DNA from 2 places in the Erwinia sp. Eh17-17 genome. Region 1 is predicted to be linked to the other one. Evidence: predicted binding sites of a transcription regulator. Region 1 holds the regulator's gene; the other holds the start of a gene.

Region 1 (3,656 bases):
CTGGCGGTCGGCCATCAGGTCGCGACGGTACAGCGGGCGCTGGGTGCGTAGTACCCGTGCAATGCGGCTGAAGTGGTAGTAACAAAAGTTACCCACCGGGTTATCCGGATGCTGACGGGCGATTTTCTCCAGCGCCTGCAGCGGTTTGTCCATGGTGAAACGTTGCGCAAAACGGTGGTAGAGAATGTCATCCGCCAGCACCCGCAGCCGGGCGGCAATGGTCTGGGCATTCCAGCGGATCACCGCCTCAGCGTGGCTCTGCTCCACCAGTTTCTGCACTTCTTCCGGCTGATGCAGACTGACCGCAATGTGTTCCTGTAAGTCGAGTGCCACCTGAAACGCCCGCGTCAGGCGCTGATAGTGGTTATCGCGGCTGGCGGACAGCATATGCATCTGCTGGTAGCAGGTGTTAATCAGATCGACCGCTTTCTGCTGGCGTGCCAGCAGCGGCGGCAGGGCAGTTTCCGGGTCAGTCAGTCGGGTGAGCAGGGTGTATTTGGCGTCGCAGTAGTCGGCCAGCTCGCGGTATAGCAGACTGAGGGTTTCGCGCATCGGCTGCTCTTTCCACAGCCAGAACCAGAACCAGTTAAATGCGCCGTACCAGACGGTGCCAAGAATATACAACAGCGGTGGCTGCCACATCGGCATCCGCCCGGCAAGGCTGAGGGTGAAGATGGCAGCGATCAGAGAAGCGGGTAACAGACGGCCATGAAGCGGACTGATTTCACCGGTCACGCCCAGCAATAATGCCATGACCAGCAGGATCACCGGCAGCGGCACGCCTTCGGCTCCGGCGTACTGGATTAAAAAACTGCTGAAGGCGAACAGTCCACCGCCCACTATCAGGCGTTTAAAGAAGCGTTTGTGCGGGGTATCAAGACCGGCGTTATTACAGCAGGCAGGCACCAAAGAGAACAGCAGACCGCTTTGCAGTTCACCCAGCATCCAGCCAATGGCCACAGGTAAACACAGCACCAGCGTTTGCCTGAGCGCATAGTTAACTTCGGGATGATAGATGATTCGCCGCCACATGATCCACACCAAATAAAAACGGCGCGACAGGGCGTCGCGCCGTGGGGTCAGAGCCGGTTAACGTGTGCCGTAAACAACGATAGTTTTACCGTGTGCGGAGATCAGGTTCTGATCTTCCAGCATTTTCAGAATACGGCCAACGGTTTCGCGGGAACAGCCAACAATCTGGCCGATCTCCTGACGGGTGATTTTAATCTGCATACCATCCGGGTGAGTCATGGCATCAGGCTGCTTCGCCAGATTCAGTAACGTCTGGGCAATGCGCCCGGTAACGTCAAGGAAAGCTAAATTACCCACTTTCTCTGATGTGACCTGCAGTCGACGCGCCATTTGTGAAGACAGGCGCATCAGGATGTCAGGATTCACCTGAATCAACTGACGGAATTTTTTGTAGGAGATTTCAGCCACTTCACAGGCTGTTTTTGCACGTACCCACGCACTGCGCTCCTGACCTTCTTCAAAGAGGCCCAGTTCGCCAATAAAGTCGCCCTGGTTGAGGTAAGAGAGGATCATCTCTTTGCCTTCTTCATCCTTGATTAACACCGCTACAGAACCTTTAACGATGTAGTAGAGGGTTTCCGCCTTTTCACCCTGATGAATCAGCGTGCTTTTGGATGGATATTTGTGAATATGGCAATGTGACAGGAACCATTCGAGAGTAGGGTCTGTTTGCGGTTTGCCGAGAACCATTCGCTGTTATCCTCTGTTGTAATCGTGCCTAATCTACCCTGTATTCTACGTGCTGCAGCGGCGTCGCCGCTGGCCTGCTGCGCGAAATATTTAGGGTATCAGGGTATGAGTCCCTGCCAGGCGTTGAAATATTCAAGCGTTCCCATAGGAAATGATACGGGCCTCTGTTAAGAGCATGGCTCGTGCTGTCGTCCCGTTTTTACCTTGCATTCTCATGCCAGTAAAATATTGCAGCTTTGTTTGTAGCACAGCTTTACCAGACTGTCTTCTGTTGTCTCGCTTCAGCATAATTTGAAAAAGGGAGCATTGCCGTTTTTCCTGGCGCGGCGTACTCTGCGGTAACTGAATGAATTCGAGGATTTAGTTATGCAGGCACGTGTTAAATGGGTTGAAGGGCTGACATTTTTGGGAGAATCCTCATCTGGCCATCAGATTCTGATGGATGGAAACTCAGGGGATAAAGCACCCAGCCCGATGGAGATGGTGCTGATGGCGGCCGGAGGCTGTAGCGCCATTGATGTGGTCTCTATTTTACAAAAAGGCCGTCACGATGTGGCCGACTGTGAGGTGAAGTTAACGTCAGAGCGTCGTGAAGAGGCCCCGCGTATTTTCACCCATATCAATCTGCATTTTATCGTCAGCGGCAAAGCGCTGGGGGATAAGGCGGTGTCCCGCGCGGTCGATCTTTCCGCAGAGAAGTATTGCTCGGTGGCCATTATGCTGGGCAGCGGGGTGAAAATGACGCACAGCTACGAAGTCATTGAGCTGTCCTGATGACTGTCACTGGGGTTAATGCCGGTGCAGGCCTGGTGGAAAAGCGTCAGTAATCGCTGTGCTCTCGCTATCAGCGGAGATTTTTTCGACCTGATTGCGACATAGGGTATCAATGGCTGCACGTGAATATTTAATCCCACCTGGAGCCGCTCAGCCGATTTTCTTGCCTTCAATCAGATTTTTGACCAGCGGCCCCATAATCAGCTCCATCGCCAGCCCCATTTTGCCTCCCGGCACCACCAGCGTTTTAATATGAGAGATAAACGAGCCCTGTAACATCGACAGCAGGTAAGGGAAGTCGATATCTTCCAGCCCCTGGAAGTGGATCACCACGAAGCTTTCATCCAGAGAGGGGATACCGCGTGCGGCAAACGGGTTGGAGGTATCCACCGTCGGCACGCGCTGGAAGTTGATATGCGTGCGCGAGAACTGCGGGGTAATGAAGTTGATGTAATCCTCCATTGAGCGCACCACAGAGTCCATCACGGCTTCGCGCGAATGGCCACGCTCGCCGGTATCCCTCACCAGCTTCTGTATCCACTCCAGGTTGACGATTGGCACCACGCCGACCAGCAGGTCCACCTTTTCGGCTACGTTGTGCTGTGGCGTCATGACGCCGCCGTGCAGGCCTTCATAAAACAGTACGTCGGTCGGTTCCGGCAGGGGTTGCCACGGGGTAAATGTGCCCGGTACCTGATTCCACGGCACCGCTTCATCATAGGTGTGCAGATATTTGCGCGACTGGCCGGTGCCGCTGTGGCCATACTCGCTGAAGGTTTGTTCCAGCAGACCAAAGTCGTTGGCTTCCGGGCCAAAATAGCTGACGTGTTTGCCCATATCGCGCGCTTTACGGATCGCCATGTCCATTTCCGGCCGGGTAAAACGGTGAAAGCTGTCCCCTTCGACCTCGGCAGCGCGCAGGTTGAGCTGCTGGAAAATTTTTCTGAAGGCCAGGCTGGTGGTGGTGGTTCCCGCCCCGCTGGATCCTGTGACGGCGATAACCGGATGTTTGGCTGACATGGCTTACAACTCCCTGGAAAGGTCTGACGGACGGATCATTGGTACCATGTTTCGCCGGGCAAAGTCATCTCCGCTTATTCGCGAAACTGGCCACGCGGCATGATATTGACGGACTCATGCAGTTCGGACCAGACCAGCAC
Region 2 (3,656 bases), on a different contig from region 1:
GGGCATCTCATCGATCTTGACTGGCTGATGGATATTACCCGTCAGGAGTTTCCGCTGGCGATGGATGCCGGAGCGAAGCTGTTTTCCAGCGGGCGCGAGTTCTACATGTGCGCCTGCCGCAGCGATGACTATACCCCGGACTATTTTTCGCCTACCGCCGATACCTGGCATGACATTATTAAAGCCTCCAGCGCTATTCCGGGTTTTTACCGGCCGGGCGTCGATCTGTCCGGCGTCAGCTATCTTGATGGCGGCATCCGCGATGCGATTCCGGTGCGTGAAGCCGCGCGACGCGGCGCGGAAACCATTGTGGTGATCCGCACTGTGCCGTCGCAGATGACCTATACTCCTCTGTGGCTGAAGCGCGTGGAGCGCTGGCTGAGTGAAGGCGCTCTGCAACCGTTAATCAATATTTTGCAGGTACATGAAGAGAGCTATGGCGAGATCCAGCGTTTTATCGACCAGCCACCCGGTAAGCTGCGGATAATTGAAATCTATCCGCCACGCCCGCTCGCCAGCTCCGCGCTAGGCAGCCGCGTGGCGTCGCTCAATCAGGATTATCATCTGGGCAGACGCTGCGGCCACTATTTCCTCGCCACGCTGGGCCAGTGGCTGAGTGACGGAGCGGCCAGTGCTGGCGTTCAGCGCACGGTGGTGCCGCCCGCGCCGGTGGCGAATGAGTCCCACCGGCAGGGGATCGTTGGCGATCCCCTGCCGGGCAATGATGCCGATTATGATAAAGGATCGCTGGCATGACGCAGCACTTCGTTGATACTCACTGCCATTTTGACTTCCCCCCGTTTGTCGGGGATGAAGCCGCCAGCCTGGAACGCGCTGCGGCTGCCGGCGTGGAGAAGATCATTGCGGTTGGCGTTGCGGCTACGCGCTTCGACGGCGTGCTGGCGCTGGCCACACAGTATGATGCGGTCTATGCCGCGCTGGGTGTGCATCCGATGGCGATTGCTGAACATCAGCCACAGGATCTGGAACGGCTGGAGCAGCATCTGCAGCAGCGGCATCCGAAGCTGGTGGCGATCGGGGAAATTGGCCTCGATCTTTATATTGAAAACCCGCAGTTTGAGCGTCAGCAGGCGCTGCTGGACGCGCAGCTGCGGCTGGCGCGTGATTACGATCTGCCGGTGATCCTGCACTCGCGGCGCACTCACGATAAGCTGGCGCTGCACCTGCGCCGTAGCAATCTGCCGCGCCGCGGCGTGGTTCACGGTTTTGCCGGCAGTGAGCAGCAGGCGCTGGCCTTTATTCGTGCCGGATACGCGATTGGCGTGGGGGGCACCATCACCTGGGAGCGTGCCCGTAAAACCCGGCACGTCATGTCCCGTCTGCCGCTCTCTTCGCTGCTGCTGGAAACAGACTCTCCTGATATGCCGTTAAGCGGTTTTCAGGGGCAGCCTAATCGCCCGGAGCGGGTGCGCAATGTCTGGCAGGCTCTGTGTGAACTTCGTCCTGAATCCCCCCAGCAGATAGCTGACACCCTGCGCGAAAATAGCCGTACGCTGTTTGGTTTGTAACACCATGATGCTTTTCCCTGCCGCCACTGCGTTTAAAATGTTATTATTATAACATTGTCGTAAAGTCGCAGCCGACGGGGTATTTGCCGCAAAGAAGCCTGTTTAAGGTGATCTCTCTCACCTTAAATGTGATAATTATGAAACTACCGTCTTTTAATTGTGAGACTTACCACAAAAAAGAGCCTGTTTCGCTGTTATAATTCTAACATTGCAGGGCGCCAGCGGTTATCAGTGTGATAATCGTGTCCTCACCGATCATGATCTGGAGATTAACCATGTCCGATGTAAAAACTCAGGCGCTGCGTGCGCTGCAACTGATGGATCTCACCACGCTGAATGACGACGATACCGATGCTAAGGTGATCGCCCTGTGCCATCAGGCGAAATCCCCGGCCGGTCACACCGCCGCTATCTGTATCTATCCACGTTTCATCCCGATTGCGCGTAAGACGCTGCGCGAACAGGGCACCCCGGATATCCGTATTGCCACGGTGACCAACTTCCCACACGGCAATGACGACATTGATATTGCGCTGGCAGAAACCCGTGCGGCGATTGCTTACGGCGCAGATGAAGTGGATGTTGTATTCCCGTACCGTGCGCTGATTGCCGGCAATGAAACCGTCGGCTTTGAGCTGGTCAAAGCGTGTAAAGCGGCGTGTTCAGAGGCCGGGGTGCTGCTAAAAGTGATTATTGAAACCGGTGAGTTAAAAGAAGAAGCGCTGATCCGCAAGGCTTCTGAGATCGCCATTGATGCCGGTGCCGATTTTATTAAAACCTCGACCGGTAAAGTGCCTGTCAATGCGACCCCCGACGTGGCGGAAATCATGATGCGCGTTATCGCCGATAAAGGCGTTAAAGCGCAGGTTGGTTTTAAGCCTGCGGGTGGCGTGCGCACCGCAGACGATGCGGCGATCTATCTGAAACTGGCCGATGACATCCTGGGCAGCGACTGGGCAGATGCCCGTCATTTCCGTTTTGGTGCATCCAGCCTGCTTGCCAGCCTGCTGAATACTGCGGGCTTCAGCGGTGCCACCAGCGACAGCAAATACTAAAGGATGACGGGTCAGGCATGCCTGACCCGTTGAACCATTTCGCTATTCATACAGGGGGTTACCGTGTTCCTGCCACAAGAAATTATTCGAAAAAAACGTGATGGACAGGCGTTGAGTGAAGAAGAAATTCGCTTTTTTATCAACGGTGTGCGCGACAACACGGTCTCTGAAGGACAGATTGCCGCGCTGGCGATGACCATCTATTTCCACGATATGTCGCTGCCTGAACGCGTCGCCCTGACGATGGCAATGCGGGATTCCGGCTCGGTGCTGAACTGGCAGGCACTGAATCTGAATGGCCCGGTAGTGGATAAACACTCCACCGGCGGCGTGGGCGATGTTACCTCCCTGATGCTTGGCCCGATGGTCGCAGCCTGTGGCGGTTATGTACCGATGATTTCCGGCCGTGGCCTTGGCCATACGGGCGGTACGCTGGATAAACTTGAAGCGATCCCGGGGTTTGATATTTTCCCGCAGGACGATCGCTTCCGGCAGATTATCAAAGAGGTCGGCGTAGCGATCATCGGCCAGACCAGTTCGCTTGCTCCCGCAGATAAGCGCTTCTACGCTACGCGCGATATTACCGCGACGGTCGATTCGATTCCGCTGATTACCGCCTCTATCCTTGCCAAAAAACTGGCTGAAGGTCTTGATGCGCTGGTGATGGATGTAAAAGTGGGTTCTGGCGCATTTATGCCAACCTTCGAACAGTCTGAAGCGCTGGCGCAGGCGATTGTCGGCGTGGCTAACGGTGCCGGATGTAAAACCACCGCGCTGTTAACCGATATGAATCAGGTGCTGGCCTCCAGCGCGGGCAATGCGCTGGAAGTGCGTGAGGCCGTCCGGTTCCTCACCGGGGAGTACCGCAACCCGCGTCTGCTGGAAGTGACCATGGCGCTGTGCAGCGAAATGCTGCTGTCCGGTGGCCTGGCGCAGTCGGCTGAAGACGCGCATTCCCGCCTGCAGGCCGTGCTGGATAACGGCCGTGCCGCAGAAGTCTTTGCCCGCATGGTTGCCGCGCAGAAAGGCCCGACGGACTTTATCGAACGTATGGACAGCTATCTGCCAGCGC

What was found. Region 1 encodes CRP, which controls carbon source genes, mostly activating them, when cyclic AMP is high. Its sites were predicted from a motif close to ATGTGANNNNNNTCACAT; they were not measured.
Region 2: the regulator CRP is predicted to act here: its motif matches at 1,656-1,673, upstream of deoC (deoxyribose-phosphate aldolase).

What each region holds. Positions count from the first base shown of each region.
Region 1 covers NZ_JBDFQT010000004.1:21,464-25,119, reverse strand. The annotation lists gene ABEH87_RS12620 (YccS/YhfK family putative transporter) at 1-1,032, opposite strand, end outside; gene crp (cAMP-activated global transcriptional regulator CRP) at 1,090-1,722, opposite strand; gene ABEH87_RS12610 (OsmC family protein) at 2,089-2,496, shown strand; gene ABEH87_RS12605 (phosphoribulokinase) at 2,647-3,516, opposite strand; gene ABEH87_RS12600 (YheU family protein) at 3,591-3,656, opposite strand, start outside.
Region 2 covers NZ_JBDFQT010000003.1:257,798-261,453, reverse strand. The annotation lists gene ABEH87_RS11080 (patatin family protein) at 1-756, shown strand, start outside; gene ABEH87_RS11075 (TatD family hydrolase) at 753-1,529, shown strand; gene deoC (deoxyribose-phosphate aldolase) at 1,805-2,584, shown strand; gene deoA (thymidine phosphorylase) at 2,648-3,656, shown strand, end outside.